One region of the Streptomyces sp. NPDC050264 genome, then DNA from elsewhere that is predicted to be linked to it. Evidence: predicted binding sites of a transcription regulator. Region 1 holds the regulator's gene; the other holds the start of a gene.
What was found. The regulator HrcA, encoded in region 1, represses chaperone genes, less so after heat shock. The targets are predictions, from matches to a motif close to TTNGCACTCNGNNNNNCNGAGTGCNAA.
Positions count from the first base shown of each region.

Region 1 (10,417 bases):
GGAGAAGACCTCGCGCGGCACGTCCTCGCCGACCGTCACCTCGAAGGCGAGCCCGCGGTCGAGGGTGATCGGGCGGAACGTGGCGTGGACGTAGTCGAGGAGCTTGATGAGGGGGAGCTTCTTGGGACGTACGTCCATGCGTCCCGCCTCGATCTTCGACAGGTCGAGGATGTCGTTGATGAGCTGGAGCAGGTCGGATCCTGAGCGGTGGATCGTCGTCGCGAACTGGACTTCCTGGTCGTTGAGGTGCCCGTCCGGGTTGTCGGAGAGCAGCCGGGCCAGGATGAGGAGCGAGTTGAGGGGAGTGCGCAGCTCGTGCGACATGTTCGCCAGGAACTCCGACTTGTACTGGGAGCTCGTCGCCAACAGGGCCGCTTTCTCTTCCAGTTCCGCGTTCGAGCGCTGCAACTCGCCCTGCTGGCGCTGGAGTTCGTCGGACCGCTCCTGGAGCTGGGTCGCCAGGCGCTGGGACTCGCCGAGCAGGGACTCGGTGCGGGAGTTGGCGATGATGGTGTTGATCGCGACGCCGATCGTGTTCACGAACTGGTCGAAGAAGGCCAGGTGGACGTCGGAGAAGCGGGAGAACGACGCCAGCTCGATGACGCCGAGGAGCTTGTCCTCGAAGAGGATCGGGATGATGACGACAGAGGCGGGGGCGGCTTCCCCCAGGCCGCTGTTGATCTTGATGTAGTCCGGCGGGGCCTCCTCCACCAGGATCCGCTTCTTCTCCAGGGCCGCCTGCCGTACGAGACCGTGGACCGGCATGCCGCCGGTGTCGACGACCAGGGCCGCGGCCGAGCCGTAGCCCGCGATGTAGGCGAGCCCCTTGGTGGGGATGGTCGTCCGGATCGGGGTGTCGTCCTCGTCCGGCTCGGCGAGGAAGAAGGCGCCGTACTGCGCGTTCACCAGCGGGGTCAGTTCGCGCAGGATCAGGTCGGCGACCTCCATGAGGTCCCGGTGTCCCTGCATCAGGGCCGCCAGGCGCGCCAGGTTCGACTCCAGCCAGTCCTTCGCGCGGGTCGTCTCGCGGAGGTTGGCCACCATCAGGTTGATGTTGTCCTTCAGCTCCGCGACCTCGCCCTGCGTCTCCACCGCGATCGAGCGGGACATGTCACCCTGCGTGACCGCGGACGCCACCTCGGCGATGGCGCGAACCTGTGTGGTCAGGTTCGACGCCAGCTCGTTCACGTTCGTCGTCAGGCGCTTCCAGGTGCCGTAGACGCCCTCGACCCGTGCCTGCCCGCCGAGTTGACCCTCGGAGCCGACCTCGCGGGCCACACGCGTGACCTCGGAGGAGAAGGACGACAGGGTGTCCACCATCGTGTTGATGGTCGTCTTCAGTTCGAGGATCTCGCCGCGCGCGTCGACGTCGATCTTCTTGGAGAGGTCGCCCTGGGCCACCGCCGTGGCGACCTGCGCGATGTTGCGGACCTGCGACGTCAGGTTGTCCGCCATGTAGTTGACGTTGTCGGTGAGGTCCTTCCAGACACCCGAGACGCCGTGCACCGTCGCGCGTCCGCCGAGGGCGCCGTCCGTGCCGACCTCGCGGGCCACGCGCGTGACCTCGTCGGCGAAGCCGCGCAACTGCTCCACCATCGTGTTGACGGTGTCCTTCAGCTCCAGGATCTCGCCGCGGGCGTCGACCGAGATCTTCTTGGAGAGGTCGCCCTGGGCCACCGCCGTCGTGACCTGCGCGATGTTACGGACCTGGGAGGTGAGGTTCGACGCCATGAAGTTGACGTTGTCGGTCAGGTCGTTCCACACGCCGGCGACACCGCGCACCTGCGCCTGGCCGCCCAGGTTCCCCTCGGTGCCGACCTCGCGGGCGACGCGGGTGACCTCGTCGGCGAAGGCGGAGAGCTGGTCGACCATCGTGTTGATCGTCGACTTGAGTTCGAGGATCTCGCCCTTCGCCTCGACCGTGATCTTCTTGCCGAGGTCGCCCTGCGCCACCGCCGTGGACACGAGGGCGATGTTGCGCACCTGCGACGTCAGGTTGTCGGCCATGAAGTTGACGTTGTCGGTGAGGTCCTTCCAGACGCCGGAGACGCCGCGGACCTGGGCGCGGCCGCCCAGCTGGCCCTCGGTGCCGACCTCGCGGGCGACGCGGGTGACCTCGTCGGCGAAGGCGGAGAGCTGGTCGACCATCGTGTTGATCGTCGACTTGAGTTCGAGGATCTCGCCCTGCGCGTCGACCATGATCTTCTGGCTCAGGTCGCCGTTGGCCACGGCCGTCGTGACCTGCGCGATGTTACGGACCTGGGAGGTGAGGTTCGACGCCATGAAGTTGACGTTGTCGGTCAGGTCCTTCCAGACGCCGGAGACACCGCGGACCTGGGCGCGGCCGCCCAGCTGGCCCTCGGTGCCGACCTCGCGCGCGACGCGCGTGACCTCGTCGGCGAACGCGGAGAGCTGGTCGACCATCGTGTTGACGGTCAGCTTCAGCTCCAGCAGCTCGCCCGTCGCCTCGATCGTCACGGTACGGGTCAGGTCGCCCCGGGCCACCGCGGTCGTCACGAGCGCGATGTCCCGCACCTGGGCGGTCAGCCGGGACGCCATGGTGTTGACCGCCTCGGTCACGTCACGCCAACTGCCGGACAGACCCTGCGCCTTGGCGCGCCCGCCGAGCCGGCCCTCGGTGCCCACCTCGCGGGCCACCCGGGTCACCTCGCCGGTGAAGAGGGACAGCTGGTCCACCATCTTGTTGACGGCGCGGCCCAACCGGCGTAAGTCGCCTCTGAGTTGGCGGTTGCCGTCGTGCAGGTCGACACGCTGCGTCAGATCGCCGCCCGCCACCGCGTCGAGCACCCGCGTGGCGTTCGCCGCGGGGGCGACCAGGGCGCCGATGATGGTGTTGACGTCGTGAATACGCGTGGCCCACGCACCCTGCCCCGGGCTCGCCTCCAGCCGCTCGTCGAGCCGCCCGTGCCGGACGATCTCCCGGCGCACCCGGGTCAGTTCGACGTTGTAGTGGACGCTGCGGTCGATGAGCTGGTTGAACACGGCCGCCAGCTCGCCCACCATGCCCTCCCCGCCATCGGGGAGCCGGGTGAAGTTCCCGTCGCGGGCAGCCGATATGGCGGCCAGCAGCGGCCGGAGGTCGGGCGGACGGATGACGTCGCTTTCCGGCCTGTTCGGATGCACACGCATAGCACTGTTCTCACTCATGGCGGCCCACTTCGGTAACTCGGTGCTTATGGGCGTGGTCAGTCTGTCACTCTGTTCGTGTCGCCTGAGGCGTCTTTGCCCGAACTGCTCAGGAGCCGAACGTGGGGCCCATGCCTATCCAGCGGGAAACCACCTTCAGTGACGGGGACGTAGCGGACCATCCGCACGCAGGACCGTTCCTGGTCCACACGTCGCTGCCGGGGGACTCCCTCGCGCCCGCGGCCGCCCGCCGCTTCGTACGGGCCGCGTTCGCCGACTGGACCGAGCAGGCAGTGCCCGGCTGCGCCGCTCTCGGCGACCGGCTGAGCGACGACGCGATCGTCGTCCTGAGCGAACTCGTGACGAACGCCGTGGTGCACGCCGGCACCAGCGTCGACCTGCTCTGCCGCCTGGACGAGGCCGCCGCCGACGGCACCCCCGCGGGGGTCGTCGTCGAGGTCACCGACCACCACCCGGCCCGCGCCGTACGCGGCGAGCGGGCCTGCCGCACGTCCGAGACCCCCGAAAGCGGCCGCGGCCTCCAGCTCGTCGCGTCCCTCGCCGAATCGTGGGGCATCACCTACCGGCCCGGCACCAAGACGGTCTGGGCCCGGCTGCCCGCGGCCGACACCGAGGAGGCCGCGACCGGCCCCGCCGTGCACTCCGCCGTCCGCGCCCTGGAGCGCGGCCTGCGCGCCGAACTCCTCGCGCCCATGCCCAGACGCGTGCCCCAGGACCGGGACTGGGTCAACCGCGGCGCGCTCTCCTTCCTCGCCGAGGCCTCCGACCTGCTCGCTGGCCAGCTCGACGAGGACATGGTCGCCGCGCTCGTCGGCCAGCTCCTCGTGCCGCGGCTCGCCGACTGGTGCGCGATCTGGCTGTACGACGAGGAGGGCCGCGGTCTGCCGGGCACCGCTGACCGCGACCTGCGGGGCGGCGCCGACCCGATGCCCGCGCCCCGCCTGGCCCGCGTCTGGCACGGCCACGAGAACCGTAGCGAGGAACTACGCCGGATCCTGGAGAAGGAACCGCCGCGTCTGCCCGACGCCGCCCGCACCGCGGCCGTCCCCATGCCCTGGCCGTTTGAGACGCGGGGCGAGAACTGCCAGGACGACGAGTGGGGCGCCGCGCTCGCCTACCGCCTGATGGTGGGCGGGCGCAGCCTCGGCGTCCTGCTCATCGGGCGCGCGGGCCTGCCCCGCTTCCCCGACGAGGTCACCGGACTCGTCGAGGACTTCAGCCGCCGGGTCGCCCTCGCCGTCAGCGCGGCCCGCCGCTTCACCCGGCAGGCCACCATCAGCCGCATCCTGCAGCGCGGCCTGCTGCCCGTCTCCATCGCCGAGATCCCCGGCATGCAGAGCGCCCTCGTGTACGAGCCGAAGGAGGCGGGCGGCCCCGGCGGCGACTTCTACGACGTGTTCCCCGCCGCTGACGGCCGCTGGTGCTTCGCGCTCGGCGACATCCAGGGCAAGGGCCCCGAGGCCGCGGTGGTGATCGGGCTCGTCCGGCCCTGGCTGCGGCTCCTCGCCCGGGAGGGCTACCCGGTCGCCCAGGTCCTGGGCCGGCTCAACCGGCTGCTGCTCGACGACGCGACCGAGGCCGCCGACGCCGCGGCCCGCGCCCTCGCCGCGGCCGGCGGCGAGGGTGTCCCGCCGGACGGCTCCAACGCCCGCTTCCTCTCCCTCCTCTACGGCGAACTGACACCGGCCGGCGACGGGGGCGCGGTCACCTGCACCCTCGCCTCCGCCGGGCATCCGCTGCCCCTGCTGATGCGCCCCGGCGGCGAGGTCGTCACGGCGGCCACCCCACAGGTGCTGCTCGGTGTCGTCGAGGACCCGGAGTACACGAGCGAGTCGTTCGAGCTGCTGACCGGCGACACGCTGCTGTGCGTCACGGACGGCGTGACCGAGCGCCGCTCCGGGCACCGTCAGTTCGACGACGGCGACGGGCTCGCGCACGCCCTCGCCGGGTGCGCGGGGCTGACGGCGCAGCTGCTCGCCGAGCGCATCCGGCGCCTCGTGCACGCCTACGCGGACGGCCCGCCGGACGACGATCTGGCGCTGCTGGTGCTCCAGGCGCTGTGACGGTGCGGGAGGCGGGACAATGGGGCCATGCCTTCCGCACTTCCCGATGGTGAGCCCGTGCCCGACGACGGGGCTCTGCCCGCCGCCGCGCTGGCCGGCGCCGCCGACCGGCCCCTCGGCTTCTACCTGCACGTCCCGTACTGCGCCACGCGCTGCGGCTACTGCGACTTCAACACGTACACGGCGACCGAGCTGCGCGGCACCGGGGGCGTGCTCGCCTCGCGGGACAACTACGCCGAGACCCTGATCGAGGAGGTCCGGCTCGCGCGCAAGGTGCTCGGGGACGACCCGCGACCGGTACGGACCGTGTTCGTCGGCGGCGGCACGCCGACCCTGCTGCCCGCCGCCGACCTCGTACGGATGCTCGGGACGATCCGGGACGAGTTCGGGCTCGCGGACGACGCGGAGGTGACGACCGAGGCCAATCCCGAGTCGGTGGACCCGGCCTACCTGGCACAGCTGCGGGCCGGGGGCTTCAACCGGGTCTCGTTCGGGATGCAGAGCGCGCGGCAGCACGTGCTGAAGGTCCTCGACCGTACGCACACCCCCGGGCGGCCCGAGGCCTGTGTCGCCGAGGCGCGGGCGGCCGGCTTCGAGCACGTGAACCTGGACCTGATCTACGGCACGCCGGGCGAGAGCGACGACGACTGGCGGGCCTCGCTGGACGCCGCCCTCGCGGCAGGGCCCGATCACATCTCCGCGTACGCGCTGATCGTCGAGGAGGGCACGCAGCTCGCCCGGCGGATCCGGCGCGGCGAGGTGCCGATGACCGACGACGACGTGCACGCGGACCGGTACCTGATCGCCGACGAGACCATGGCTGCGGCCGGGTTCGGCTGGTACGAGGTCTCGAACTGGGCGACGTCCGAGGCGGCCCGCTGCCTGCACAACGAGCTGTACTGGCGCGGCGCCGACTGGTGGGGGGCCGGGCCCGGGGCGCACTCACACGTGGGCGGTGTGCGGTGGTGGAACGTCAAGCATCCCGGCGCGTACGCCGCCGCGCTGGCCGCGGGGAGGTCGCCGGGGGCGGGGCGGGAAGTGCTGGCCGACGAGGATCGGCGGGTCGAGCGGATTCTCCTTGAACTACGGCTCCGGGAGGGCTGCCCCTTGTCGCTGCTGAGGCCCGCGGGTACGGCTGCGGCGCGCAAGGCGTTGGAGGACGGGTTGCTGGAGCGCGGGCCCTTTGAGGAGGGGCGGGCTGTGCTGACGTTGCGGGGGCGGTTGTTGGCCGATGGGATTGTTCGGGATCTGGTCGACTGAGTGCGCTGCGCCCACGCGCCGTAGGGGGTGCGGGTTCGTCGCGAGTGCGTCGTCGTGGCTGCTCGCGCCCCGCGGCGGACCCGCTGACCGGCCCAGCCCCGTGCCCCTGGCGGGGCGCTTCCTGCCCGGAGAAGGGTCCTAGTCGTCTGTACCCGTCACGAAGTCGATCAACTCCTCGACCCTGCCGAGGAGCTCGGGCTCCAGGTCCTTGTACGAGCGGACCCGGGACAGGATGTGCTGCCAGGCCTCGCCCGTGTTCGCCACGCGCCAGCCCAGCGCACGGCACACGCCCGTCTTCCAGTCCTGGCCGTGCGGGATCCGGGGCCAGGCCTCGATGCCCAGCGAGGACGGCTTCACCGCCTCCCAGATGTCGATGTACGGGTGGCCGACGACCAGCGCGTCGGCGCTCGTGACCGACTGGGCGATGCGCCACTCCTTCGTACCGGGGACCAGGTGGTCGACCAGGACGCCCAGCCGCGCGTCGGGGCCCGGGTCGAACTCCGCCACGATCGCCGGGAGGTCGTCGACGCCCTCCAGGAACTCCACGGCCACGCCCTCGATGCGCAGGTCGTCGCCCCAGACCCGCTCGATGAGCTGGGCGTCGTGTTTGCCCTCCACGTAGATGCGGCCCGCGCGGGCCACCCGGGCGCGGGCACCCGGGACCGCGACCGAGCCGGAGGCCGTGCGCGTGGGACGTACGGGGCCGCCGGCGGCGGGACGCACCAGCGTGACGACCTTGCCCTCCAGCAGGAAACCGCGCGGCTCCATCGGGAACACCCGGAGCTTGCCGAAGCGGTCCTCCAGGGTCACCGTCGGCCCCTGCGCCGTCTTCTCGACGCGCACGACCGCACCGCAGAAGCCCGTACCGACCTCTTCCACGACAAGATCCGGCTCTGCCGGGATCTCGGGAACAGACGTGTTCCGCTTCCAGGGGGGAGTGAGGTCCGGAGAGTACTGGCGCATTCGGCAGACGATAAGAAAAGGCGCCCCCGTCCGGCCTACGACACGCCGGTACGGGCCGCCAGTGTGGCGCGCTGCTCGCGGACAAACCCCGCATTCACCACAGACCCGTGCCCCGGAACGTAGCGGGCGTCCTCGCCGCCCAGCGACAGCAGCCGGTCGAGCGCCGCGGGCCAGTGGTGCGGGGCCGCGTCCGGACCGGCCTGCGGTTCGCCCGACTCCTCCACCAGGTCGCCGCAGAAGACGATCCCGGGGAGCGCGGGACCACCGGGGACCAGGACCGCCAGGTCGTGGCCGCTGTGCGCCGGGCCGACGTTCGCGAGCAGCACCCGCACACCGCCGCCGAGGTCAAGCGTCCACTCGCCGCAGACCCGGTGGGGCGGGGTGACGAGGAGATCGGCCGCCTCGGCCGCCGCGTCGGGGTCCAGGCCGTGGCGTACGGCGTCGGCGCGCAGCTGCCCGGCGCCGCCCGCGAACACGGTGTCGATGCCCACGGCCCCGTACACCTCGACGCCCGCGAACGCGGCCGTGCCGAGCACATGGTCGAAGTGCGGATGGGTCAGCGCGATGTGCGTCACCCTCCCGTGTGGTCCCAGGAGGCGGCGCACGTCCCCGCGCAGCCGGACGCCTTCACGGAGTGAGGATCCCGTGTCGATCAGCAGGGCCGCGTCCTCGCCGACGACGAGACCGGTCGTGCAGTCCCAGCCGGGCAGCCGGATTCGTCCCACATGCGGCGCCAGTTCTTCCCAGCCGGTCGACTTCCAGTCGATGCCTTCCATGTGTCGACGCTAGCGGCCTTGCCGGGTGCGTACCCACCGGCCGTACACTGAGCCGGGGACGATTGGCACTCACGCGCAGCGAGTGCCAAATCCGAAAGATCGCAGAGACAGTTGCTGGAGGTGTGCGCCGATGCTCAGTGAACGCAGGCTCGAAGTGCTGCGCGCCATCGTCCAGGACTACGTCGGCACCGAGGAGCCCGTCGGCTCCAAGGCGCTGACCGAACGGCACAGCCTGGGCGTCTCACCGGCGACCGTGCGCAACGACATGGCCGCCCTGGAGGACGAGGGGTTCATCGCCCAGCCGCACACCAGTGCCGGGCGGATCCCCACCGACAAGGGGTACCGACTCTTCGTCGACAAGCTCACCGCGGTGAAGCCGATGACGGCACCCGAGCGGCGCGCCATCCACAACTTCCTGGAAGGCGCCGTCGACCTCGATGACGTCGTCGGACGGACCGTGCGGCTGCTCGCGCAGCTGACGCGGCAGGTCGCGGTCGTCCAGTATCCGTCCCTGACCCGGTCCACCGTGCGCCATGTCGAGCTGCTCTCGCTCGCGCCCGCCCGTCTGATGCTCGTACTGATCACGGACACCGGGCGCGTGGAGCAGCGGATGATCGACTGCCCGGCGCCGTTCGGTGAGACGTCGCTGGCGGACCTGCGGGCCCGTCTCAACGCCCGCGTGGCGGGGCGCCGGTTCGCCGACGTGCCGCAGCTGGTGCAGGACCTCTCCGAGGCCTTCGAAGCGGAGGACCGGGGCACGGTCACGACGGTGCTCTCCACTCTGCTGGAGACGCTCGTCGAGGAGACCGAGGAGCGGCTGATGATCGGCGGAACCGCCAATCTCACCCGCTTCGGACATGACTTTCCCCTCACTATCCGGCCCGTGCTGGAGGCACTGGAGGAGCAGGTCGTGCTCCTCAAGTTGCTTGGTGAGGTGGGCGATTCGGGCATGGCCGTACGGATCGGTCACGAGAACGCCCACGAGGGACTCAACTCCACGTCCGTCGTGTCGGTCGGCTACGGTTCGGGCGGCGAGGCAGTGGCCAAGCTCGGCGTGGTCGGCCCGACCCGCATGGATTACCCGGGAACGATGGGAGCAGTACGCGCAGTGGCACGTTACGTCGGACAGATCCTGGCGGAGTCGTAAGTGGCCACGGACTACTACGCCGTACTCGGCGTGCGCCGCGACGCTTCCCAGGACGAAATCAAGAAGGCCTTCCGAAGGCTGGCCCGTGAGCTTCACCCGGACGTGAATCCGGATCCGAAGACTCAGGAGCGGTTCAAGGAGATCAACGCCGCCTACGAGGTGCTCTCCGACCCGCAGAAGAAGCAGGTCTACGACCTCGGGGGCGACCCCCTGTCGCAGGCCGGCGGAGGCGGCGCCGGAGGCTTCGGCGCCGGTGGGTTCGGGAACTTCTCGGACATCATGGACGCGTTCTTCGGAACCGCGTCGCAGCGTGGCCCCCGGTCGCGTACGCGCCGCGGCCAGGACGCCATGATCCGGCTCGAGATCGAGCTGGACGAGGCAGCCTTCGGCACCACCAAGGACATCCAGGTCGACACGGCTGTCGTCTGTACGACCTGCAGCGGTGAGGGCGCGGCGCCCGGGACCTCCGCCCAGACCTGCGACATGTGTCGCGGGCGCGGCGAGGTCTCGCAGGTCACGCGGTCCTTCCTCGGCCAGGTCATGACGAGCCGCCCGTGCCCGCAGTGCCAGGGCTTCGGCACCGTCGTGCCGACGCCGTGCCCCGAGTGCGCCGGTGACGGCCGCATCCGGTCGCGGCGCACGCTGACGGTGAAGATCCCGGCCGGTGTGGACAACGGGACGCGGATCCAGCTCGCGGGCGAGGGCGAGGTCGGCCCCGGCGGCGGCCCCGCCGGTGACCTGTACGTCGAGATCCACGAGCTGCCGCACCCGGTCTTCCAGCGGCGCGGCGACGATCTGCACTGCACGGTGACGATCCCGATGACGGCGGCGGCCCTCGGCACGAAGGTGCCGCTGGAGACGCTCGACGGCATGGAGGAGGTCGACATCCGGCCCGGCACCCAGTCCGGTCAGTCGGTCCCGCTGCACGGGCGCGGTATCACGCACCTGCGGGGCGGCGGCCGCGGCGATCTCCTCGTGCACGTCGAGGTCATGACGCCGCAGAAACTGGAGCCCGAGCAGGAGCGCCTGCTGCGCGAGCT
Region 1 is NZ_JBFAKV010000001.1:477,174-487,590, reverse strand. Features, by position in the region: gene AB0J02_RS02205 (HAMP domain-containing protein) at 1-3,168, opposite strand, end outside; gene AB0J02_RS02200 (SpoIIE family protein phosphatase) at 3,279-5,231, shown strand; gene hemW (radical SAM family heme chaperone HemW) at 5,259-6,491, shown strand; gene AB0J02_RS02190 (DUF3097 domain-containing protein) at 6,630-7,454, opposite strand; gene AB0J02_RS02185 (MBL fold metallo-hydrolase) at 7,490-8,230, opposite strand; gene hrcA (heat-inducible transcriptional repressor HrcA) at 8,361-9,377, shown strand; gene dnaJ (molecular chaperone DnaJ) at 9,378-10,417, shown strand, end outside.

Region 2 (10,417 bases), on a different contig from region 1:
TTGAGCGGGGCCTCGAGCGCGAGCTTCACGGCGTTGGCGCCGGTCGCCTCGTCACCCTGGAGCTCGAGCTTCTCGAACACCGCGGAGGCCTGCAGCAGGGCCACGCCACCACCGGCGACGATGCCCTCCTCGACGGCCGCCTTCGCGTTGCGAACGGCGTCCTCGATGCGGTGCTTGCGCTCCTTGAGCTCGACCTCGGTCGCGGCACCGGCCTTGATGACCGCGACACCGCCGGCGAGCTTCGCCAGGCGCTCCTGCAGCTTCTCGCGGTCGTAGTCGCTGTCCGAGTTCTCGATCTCGGCACGGATCTGGTTGACGCGACCCTGGACCTGGTCGCTCTCACCGGAGCCGTCGACGATCGTGGTCTCGTCCTTGGTGATGACGACCTTGCGGGCGCGGCCGAGCAGGTCGAGACCGGCGTTCTCCAGCTTGAGGCCGACCTCCTCGGAGATGACGGTGCCACCGGTGAGGATGGCGATGTCGCCGAGCATGGCCTTGCGGCGGTCACCGAAGCCCGGGGCCTTGACGGCGACGGACTTGAAGGTGCCACGGATCTTGTTGACGACCAGGGTCGACAGGGCCTCGCCCTCGACGTCCTCGGCGATGATCAGCAGCGGCTTGCCGGACTGCATGACCTTCTCGAGCAGCGGAAGGAGGTCCTTCACGTTGCCGATCTTCGAGTTGACGATCAGGATGTACGGGTCGTCGAGCGACGACTCCATGCGCTCCATGTCGGTGGCGAAGTACGCCGAGATGTAGCCCTTGTCGAAGCGCATACCCTCGGTGAGCTCAAGCTCCAGACCGAAGGTCTGGGACTCCTCGACGGTGATGACGCCTTCCTTGCCGACCTTGTCCATGGCCTCGGCGATGAGCTCGCCGATCTGGGTGTCGGCGGCGGAGATGGAGGCCGTAGAAGCGATCTGCTCCTTGGTCTCCACGTCCTTGGCCTGCTCGAGCAGAGCGGCGGAGACGGCCTCGACGGCCTTCTCGATGCCACGCTTGAGGGCCATCGGGTTGGCACCGGCGGCCACGTTGCGAAGGCCTTCGCGAACGAGGGCCTGGGCCAGGACGGTCGCGGTCGTCGTGCCGTCACCGGCGACGTCGTCCGTCTTCTTCGCGACCTCCTTGACCAGCTCGGCGCCGATCTTCTCGTACGGGTCCTCGAGCTCGATCTCCTTGGCGATGGAGACACCATCGTTGGTGATCGTGGGGGCGCCCCACTTCTTCTCGAGGACGACGTTGCGACCCTTGGGGCCCAGGGTCACCTTGACGGCGTCGGCGAGCTGGTTCATGCCGCGCTCGAGGCCGCGCCGTGCCTCCTCGTCGAACGCGATGATCTTGGCCATGTGAAGTGGTCCTCCCGGACGGGGTGGAAAAGCAAGCAAACGGACCGCGCTGGTGCCCGCGACGGACGGCCTGCAGCCCTTGTGGTTCCTTGCCCCACCCGGCCTGCGGGCCTCACCGACCCGATCCAAGTTCTGTCACTCTCACTGGGAGAGTGCTAAGCCCAATGATTAGCACTCGACCCCGGTGAGTGCAAGGTGCTCCTGCGAAGCGGGATCGATGAGGGGTGACGGTCGGGCGACGGGCGGGCGCGAGCGGCTACCACGGATCCGGCGGGGGCGCGCGCAGCACGAAGGGCCCGCGCCCCTGGTGGGGACGCGGACCCTTCGTCTCGTACGAAGCCTGCAGTCAGTCGCGACGCGCTTCAGCCGGCGGCGGCCAGGCGGACCATGTCGGCCTGTGGCCCCTTCTGGCCCTGCGAGATCTCGAATTCAACTCGCTGACCCTCTTCGAGGGTGCGGTAGCCGTCCATCTGAATCGCGCTGTAGTGGACGAATACATCCGCACCACCGTCGACCGCGATGAAGCCGTACCCCTTCTCCGCGTTGAACCACTTGACGGTGCCCTGAGCCATGCCTAACTCCCCTATTACTGGCCCTTGCACAGATCCGCACTTCGCGGATCCGGGTCAGACCTCACCCTCCCCATTGGGTGGGGGTGTGCGCCGGAACGCGTCGACCGCGGCTGAATGTATCTGCCCAACTGCCCTCTGCAACAGGTCAATCGGACGAGAATTCTGGGCAGACACGATCGGGGAAACCGGGCCAACTCACCGGAACCCAGGGCAAGTCGGGCCGCGCAAATGCCATAAAAGGCCCGAATGGGCTGGGCACTTTGGCTGCTTCTTGTCGCGTCGAGAGCGAGAATTCATATGCACCCGTCATGCACCAAACGGGGGAACGAAGCAGCTTCCCCAACTGTACCGCGCTCAACCAAGCAGAATTGCCCCCTCCGCTTCTCTCGCGGAGGGGGCAATTCGAGTAACTCTGTGTGGAACAGCGAAAGATCAGCCGCCGGCGACGGCGGGAATGATCGACACGCCGGCGCCGTCCGGCGTCGCCGTGCCGAGGCCCTGCTCGAAGCGGACGTCGTCGTCGTTGACGTAGACGTTCACGAAGCGGCGCAGCTTGCCCTGGTCGTCGAGGACGCGGGCGGCGATCCCGGTGTGGTTCTTCTCCAGGTCGGCGATGACATCGCCGAGGGTGGCGCCCTCGGCGCTCACCTCGGCCTGTCCGCCGGTGTAGGTGCGCAGGATGGTGGGGATGCGGACGTTGACGCTCATGGCTGGGTGCCTCCCGGTGCTACAGGTTCGTCGGTGCTACGGGTTCGGGTGGCTCAGTGGTCGAGGCCGGCGGCGCGGAACGCGTCCAGCGACGGCCGGATCGTCGCCGTGGCCTGCGAGGACTCCGCGACGGCGTCCAGCGTCTTCAGACCGTCACCCGTGTTCAGGACGACCGTCGTCAGGGACGGGTCGATGAGGCCGGCCTCGATGAGCTTCTTCGTGACGCCGACCGTCACCCCGCCCGCCGTCTCCGCGAAGATGCCCTCGGTCTGCGCGAGCAGCTTGATCGCGTCGACGACCTGCTCGTCGTTCACGTCCTCCACCGCGCCACCGGTGCGGCGCGCGATGTCCAGGACGTACGGACCGTCGGCCGGGTTGCCGATGGCGAGCGACTTGGCGATGGTGTCGGGCTTCTGCGGACGGACGACGTCGTGGCCGCCCTTGTAGGCGACGGAGACCGGCGAGCAGCCCTCGGCCTGGGCGCCGAACAGCTTGTACGGCTTGTCCTCGACGAGCCCGAGCTTGATCAGCTCCTGCAGCCCCTTGTCGATCTTCGTGAACTGCGAGCCGGACGCGATCGGGATGACCAGCTGGTCCGGCAGCCGCCAGCCGAGCTGCTCGCAGATCTCGTAGGCGAGGGTCTTGGAGCCTTCGCCGTAGTACGGGCGCAGGTTCACGTTCACGAAGCCCCAGCCCTCGCCCAGCGGGTCGCCGATGAGCTCGGAGCAGAAGCGGTTCACGTCGTCGTAGTTGCCCTCGATGGCGACGAGGTCACCGCCGTAGACACTGGCCATGACGACCTTGCCCTGCTCCAGGTCGTGCGGGATGAACACGCACGAGCGGAAGCCGGCGCGGGCGGCGGCGGCGCCCACGGCGCCGGCCAGGTTGCCCGTCGAGGAGCAGGAGAGGGTGGTGAAGCCGAAGGCGCGCGCGGCCTCGATGGCCTGCGCGACGACGCGGTCCTTGAAGGAGTGCGTGGGGTTGCCGGAGTCGTCCTTGACGAACAACTTGCCCTGCTCGACGCCGAGTTCACGGGCGAGGTTGTCGGCCTTGACGAGCTTGGTCCAGCCGGGGTTCAGGTTCGGCTTCTCGGCGACGTCGGCCGGGACGGGCAGCAGGGGGGCGTAGCGCCAGAGGTTGGCCGGGCCCGCCTCGATCTGCTTGCGGAGCGCCTCAGGGTCGCCGACGGGCAGGTCGTACGCGACTTCCAGAGGCCCGAAACACTCGACGCAGGCGAAGATCGGCCCGAGCTCGAACCTGGTGCCGCACTCGCGGCAGGAGAGGCCGGACGCGGGGCCCAGATCGACGGTCTTCGCGGTGGTGTCCGTGGCGGCGTCGGTAGTGGCGACAGTCTGTACAGCCATGAGAGGCGAGGCCCTTTCTCCTCATCTTCCTCGCGGCGCATCTCGCCACGAGACGGATTTGGCACCTTCCCGAGCCGGGAGCCTCGCGGGCGCACTTCGATGTGCGTACGAGACCGGCTGGAGGGTTGCCGGGGCTTCAACGGGCCGTATCCCTCTGCCCCTCTGGATGAGCGGTATTCGATTATGTGGAGCGGTTATGTGGCGGTGACCCCGACATGCGATGGTCACCGGCCTTGTTCAAGACTGTAACCGAAGGCCCGGACCCTTGAGATAGTCGTCCGAACCGCGAGATGGATCACATCCACCGATACCGCCCCGCCGCTGAGGAGCCACAGACCGTGCTGGAAGAAGTCGAACACTGGCTGAGCAGGCGCTCCTGGTCCGTGGCCGACCGCCCGCCGCAGCAGCTGATCGCCGCGAAGCGGGCATCCGGCCAGAAGGTGAGCGTGGTGCTGCCCGCGCTCGACGAGCAGGAGACGGTCGGCGCCATCGTCACCGCGATCCGGCGCGAGCTGATGACGGAGGCGGTACCGCTCGTCGACGAGCTGGTGGTCGTGGACTCCGGTTCCACGGACCGCACCTCCGAGGTCGCCGCGGCGGCCGGGGCGCGCGTCGTGCACCGGGACACGATCCTGCCGCGCATCCCGGCCCGGCCCGGCAAGGGCGAGGTGCTGTGGCGTTCCCTGTTCGTCACGTCCGGCGACATCGTGTGCTTCGTCGACGCGGACCTGAAGGAGTTCTCGGCGGACTTCGTCACCGGGATCGTCGGACCGCTGCTCACCGAACCGGACGTGGACTTCGTGAAGGCCATGTACGACCGCCCGCTGGACGGGGCCGCGGGGCAGGGCGGTCGCGTCACGGAGCTGATGGCCCGCCCGGTCCTCAATCTGCACTGGCCCCAACTGGCCGGATTCGTCCAGCCGTTGGGCGGCGAGTACGCGGCCCGCAGGTCGCTCCTGGAGCGGCTGCCGTTCCCCGTCGGGTACGGCGTCGAGCTGGGGCTGCTCGTGGACGCGCTGCACACCGTGGGCCTGGACGCGCTGGCCCAGGTCGACGTCGGGGTGCGCAAGCACCGGCACCAGGACGGGCAGGCGCTCGGGCGGATGGCCACGGCGATCTACCGCACGGCGCAGCTGCGGCTGGCGCGCGGCCATCTGGTGCGGCCCGTACTCACCCAGTTCGAGCGCGGCGAGCACGGCTTCGAGCCGAGGACGTACCCGGTGGACACGGAGGAGCGGCCCCCGATGACCGAGATCGGTGAGTATGCGGAGCGTCGCGTGGCGTAATCACGGGATCATCATGCTTATTGCCTAGATTGCCCACTTATGTGGCTTAGACATCTCAAGGGCATGGCGGCACTCGCCGCGACAGCGACGGCCGCCGCGACACTCCTCGCGGCGGCCGCTCCCGCCTCGGCGGTCGTCGTCGAACCGTTCGCCAAGCGCTACGAGGAAGCCCTCTACGGCGACTTCATCACGTTCGGCAACACCGTGCTGCAATGCCCGGCCACGCCCGAGGCCGACGCGACGCGCTGCAAGAACGCGCAGGCCGGAACCACGTCGGAGAACAACAACCAGTTCGACATGCGGTACGCGGACACGGCCGGGTTCGGCTCGACGGCCCTGAACTCCTCCACCGGCAAGGTGACCGTCCCGCCCGGCGCCACGGTCGCCTACGCCCGCCTCTTCTGGGGCGGCAACGACGGCACGTACAAGCTCGGCCGCAACCAGATCCAGCGCTGCGACACCGCCGGCCTCGCCACCTCACCGGCCGGCGACCCGCTCACCCAGCGGCCCCTGGTGGCCGTGGACGGCGGCACCGAGTCCCCCGTCACCGTCCAGAACGCGGTGCGCACCCCGGCCGGGGTCGGCGGCCCGCACTACTACACGGCCGAGTCCGACATCACCTCGCTGTTCTCCGGCGTCGCCACCGGCGTCGAGGTACCCGTCGCGGTCGGCGACGTCTGGGCGCCCACCGGCAAGGGCTGCGTCGGCGGCTGGTCGCTGACCGTCGTCTACAAGTACGACAGCCCGGACAGCGAGTACGCGCCCACCCGCCGCAACGTCTACGTCTACGGCGGCCACGTGGTGCAGCAGTCCAAGGACCCGGACACCACGATCTCCATCGACGACTTCTACCGGGCCGGCGGCGGCGACGTGCGCGCCAGTGTCACGGCGTACGAGGGCGACGCGAACGTGGCGGGCGACCAGTTCCTGGTCAACGGCCGGCGGATCGCGGACCCCGAGGGCGGCGGCACCAACAACTTCTTCGACAGCCACGCCGACGGCGCCCTCGACCCGGCCGACCACAACAACTTCAGCATCGACGCGAAGCAGGCCGTCATCCCGTCGGCCGCGCTGCCGCCGGGCTCCACCTCCGCCGATCTGACGTTCCGCACCCGGGGCGACACCTACGTGCCCTCGGCGCTGGCCTTCTCCGTGCCGGTCCCCGACCTGGAGATCAAGAAGAGCGCCGCGCCGAAGAAGGTCGCGCCGGGCGGCAGGGTCACGTACACGATCACCGCCGAGAACATCGGCGAGGTCGACTACCCGGGCGCCAAGCTCAGCGACGACCTCGGCGACGTGCTGGACGACGCCACGTACAACGGCGACGCCGAGGCCACCATCGGCGACGTCACCTACGCCTCGCCGAAGCTGAACTGGCGCGGGGACGTGCCCGCCGGGCAGACCGCGAAGATCACCTACAGCGTCACGCTCCACGACCCGCTCAGCGGCGACGGCAAGCTGACCAACAACGTGATCGCCGACACCCCGCGCACCAACTGCGAGGACGACTCCGGCGACCCGAACTGCGGGACGACCCCGGTCATCGAGAAGCCGCGCGCGCCCGTCCCGCCGATCGAGGTCGTGGAGCGGCCGTCCACCACGACCCCGCCCCCGTGCGCCACGATCCGCGACACCATCACCATCCGTAACAAGAGCGCGCACCCGCGCAAGAACGCGCGGATCCACTGGCCGTCGAAGTCAGCCGTCGGCACCCCGACCGCCGGCAGGGGCACCATCACCAAAAAGGGCTCGGCCTTCTACTGGAACGGCGACGTGCCCGCCCACGGCAAGGTCGTCATCAAGTGGAACGTGCGGGTCTCCTGCACGCCCGGCAAGGTCCTCGTCATCCCGGTCTCCGGTGACGTGGTGAAGACCAACTGCTCGACCCGTGCCCGTGGTGGCGGCGACGACCCGTGCACCGCGGTGATCGTCCCCCGGCGCCAGCAGGCCCGCCCCGCGCCGTCGCAGTCACCGTCGCACGGTCCCGAACTGGCCGCGACGGGCTCCGAGGGGTCGCACGCCCTGCTGTACGGCGGGCTCGCCGCAGCACTGTGCGGGCTCGGCGCCCTGGCCCTCGCGGCAGCGCGCAGCCGCAGGGGATGACGCGCTTCGCATGACCCGCTCCTGAGGGCGTCGTATACGGCCGGACCCCTGACGGGGTCCGGCCGTACGTTTGAACCCGGGTGAGCCGGGCTAGCGTGCCCGTATGGCTTCCACTCTTGGTGCTGCTGAGGTTCTCGTCGCGTCCAACCGCGGCCCCGTCTCCTACGTCGTCGGGGACGGTGACGACGGCGCCACGATCGAGGCGAAGCGCGGCGGCGGCGGACTGGTGTCCGCGCTGAGCGTCGTCGACGACAAATTGTGGGTGTGCGCGGCGCTCACCGACGGCGACCGGGAGGCCGTCCGGCGCGGAGTCTCCGAACCGGGCGTGCGGATGCTGGACATCGACGCGGACGTGCACGCGGACGCGTACAACGGCATCGCGAACTCGGTGCTGTGGTTCGTGCACCACATGCTGTACCAGACGCCTCTGGAGCCGTCGTTCGGCCCGGAGTTCCGCCGCCAGTGGGCGTCGTACGAGGCGTACAACCGGGCGTTCGCCGAGGCCCTCGCCGAGGAGGCCGCGCCGGGCGCCACCGTGGTCGTGCAGGACTACCACCTGGCCCTGGTGCCCGGCATGCTGCGCGAACTCCGCGACGATCTGCGCATCGGGCACTTCTCGCACACGCCCTGGGCGCCCGTCGACTACTTCCGGATGCTGCCCGACGACATCGCCGAGCAGCTCCTGAAGGGAATGCTCGGCGCGGACCGGCTGGCCTTCCTGACCCGGCGCTGGGCGGACGCGTTCACCGACTGCTGTACGCGGATCCTCGGGGGCACGTCGGGAACCCGGATCGGGGTGCACGGTCTCGGCGCCGACGCCGACTTCCTGCGGGAGCGCGCGAGCCGCGCGGATGTCGAGGAGCGTCTCGCCGCGCTGCGGGAACAGGTGGGCCCGGACCGCAAGGTGATCGTGCGGGTGGACCGCACCGAGCTGTCGAAGAACATCGTGCGCGGCCTGCGCGCCTACGAGCTGCTCCTCGAAACCCGGCCCGAGCTGCGGGAGAACGTGGTGCACGTCGCGTTCGCGTACCCCTCGCGCCAGGACCTCAGCGTGTACCGCGACTACACGGACGAGGTGTCGCGCGTCGCCGATTCCATCAACTCCCGCTTCGGGGTGGCTGGTTGGACGCCGGTCGTACTGCATGTCAAGGACGACTTCGCGCGCTCGCTCGCGGCGTACCGGCTCGCGGACGTGGCCCTGGTCAACCCGATCCGCGACGGCATGAACCTCGTCGCGAAGGAGGTGCCGGTCGTCTCCGACGCGGGGTGCGTGCTGGTGCTCTCCCGCGAAGCGGGCGCGTACGAGGAGCTGGGCGAGGACGCGCTGGTCGTGAACCCGTATGACGTCGGCGCGACGTCGGCGGCGCTCGGCGCTGCGCTCGACATGGCGGAGGACGAGCGGGCGGAGCGCACGAAGCGGCTCGCTGCCGCGGGGACCGCGTTGCCGCCCGGGCAGTGGTTCCTGGATCAGCTGGACGCGCTGCGGGGCTGAGGTTCGGGGGCCTGTCGCCGTTGGTGGTCGCCGCTTCGTCGGCGAGTACCGCGCCATCGTGGCCGGCCGCGCAGTTCCCCGCGCCCCTGAGACGCGGGAACTGCGCGACCGGCCCCCACCGGGCCCGCGGTCGACAATGAACGCTTTCAGGCTCCGGCAGACCGGCCGAGGTGCTCCAGCAGGGCCACCACCCCGGCGGGCCCGTCCAGCACCAGATCCGCCCGCTCCCCCAACTCCGCGATCACCGTATCCGCGGCGACGAGTACGCCCGGCACCCCTTCCTCCCGCAACTTCTCGACCGCCGTGAACGCGGGAAGGTCGCCGAGATCGTCACCCGCGTAGAGAACGGACTCGGCGCCGATCTCCCGTACGTACTCGGTGAGTGCCACGCCCTTGTCGACGCCGGGCGGGCGCAGTTCCAGGACCATCCGGCCCGGTTCCACCATGAGGCCGTGCCGGGCGGCGAGCGCGGCCAGGGGTGCGCGCAGCGTCTCGAACGCGCCCTGCGGGTCGCTCGCGCGGCGCGTGTGGACCGCGACGGCCCGGCCCTTCTCCTCCACGTACGTGTCGTGCCACAGGCCGGACTCGGCGAGGACGCCCGGGAGTTCGGCGCGGACCGCGGCGACCCCGGGGTGCGGCGCGGGGGCCCGAACGGTGCCGGTGACGGCGTCCCAGCGCTCGGCGCCGTAGTGCCCGAGGACGACGAGGTGCTCCAGGCCCGGGACGCCCGCGAACCCGCCGTGCCGGACCGCGACACCGGCCGGCCGCCCGGTGACGACGGCGACCGAGGCGACCCGGGGTGCCAGCGCGGCGAGCGCCGGTACCGCGTCGGGGTGCGCGCGGGCCTGCTCGGGGTCGGCGACGATCGGCGCCAGCGTCCCGTCGAAATCGAGGGCGACGACGGCCCTGGAGGGCCGGGCGACGATCGCGGCCAGGCCGTCGCGCCCGGCGGAGGTGGTCGGGGTCCAGAGGTCGTTCTGGGGGCTCACCATGCGACCGACCTTAACCGCGGCCCCGGCGTCGTGGGGCCGCGGGGACTCCGCGGCCGACCGGGTTCAACGCTCGCGGCGCTTGCTGTCCCGCACCCGTCGCAGCCGGTTCACCGTCACCGGGGCGAACCGCAGCGCCCGGGGGTCGTCCAGCAGCGCGTTCAGCAGCTGGTAGTAGCGCACGGGCGCCAGCTCCAGCTCCTCGCGGATCGCCCGCTCCTTGGCGCCCGGCGACTCCCACCCGCGCCCCTCGAACGCGAGCACCGCGCGCTCGCGTTCGTCGAGAGGGGGTGGGGTCTCCATGCCCGCCACGCTACTCGGCGGCCTCGGCGGCCGCCGCCTGGTTCTGGATCCGGCCGAGCACGGCGCCCGCGCTGCTGTTCGCGGAGACCGCGGAGCCGATCTGGTCCTTGATGTCGGCGCTGACCGACGCCCAGGACGTCTTGCCGACGGGGTAGATCTCGGAGCTGTCGAGGCTCTCCAGGAACGGCCAGAGCTTCTTGTCCTCCTGGGCGCCCAGCATGGCCTCGGAGGCGCTGTTGGTGACCGGCAGCAGG
Region 2 is NZ_JBFAKV010000004.1:314,594-325,010, forward strand. Features, by position in the region: gene groL (chaperonin GroEL) at 1-1,346, opposite strand, end outside; gene AB0J02_RS08950 (cold-shock protein) at 1,709-1,918, opposite strand; gene AB0J02_RS08955 (MoaD/ThiS family protein) at 2,351-2,626, opposite strand; gene thrC (threonine synthase) at 2,680-3,990, opposite strand; SAM riboswitch class I at 4,009-4,163, opposite strand; gene AB0J02_RS08965 (glucosyl-3-phosphoglycerate synthase) at 4,329-5,276, shown strand; gene AB0J02_RS08970 (hypothetical protein) at 5,316-7,379, shown strand; gene AB0J02_RS08975 (trehalose-6-phosphate synthase) at 7,483-8,871, shown strand; gene otsB (trehalose-phosphatase) at 9,018-9,863, opposite strand; gene AB0J02_RS08985 (DUF3263 domain-containing protein) at 9,927-10,163, opposite strand; gene AB0J02_RS08990 (extracellular solute-binding protein) at 10,174-10,417, opposite strand, start outside.
Region 2: a site for HrcA is predicted at 1,479-1,505, ahead of groL (chaperonin GroEL). Genes of this name have one in related genera too.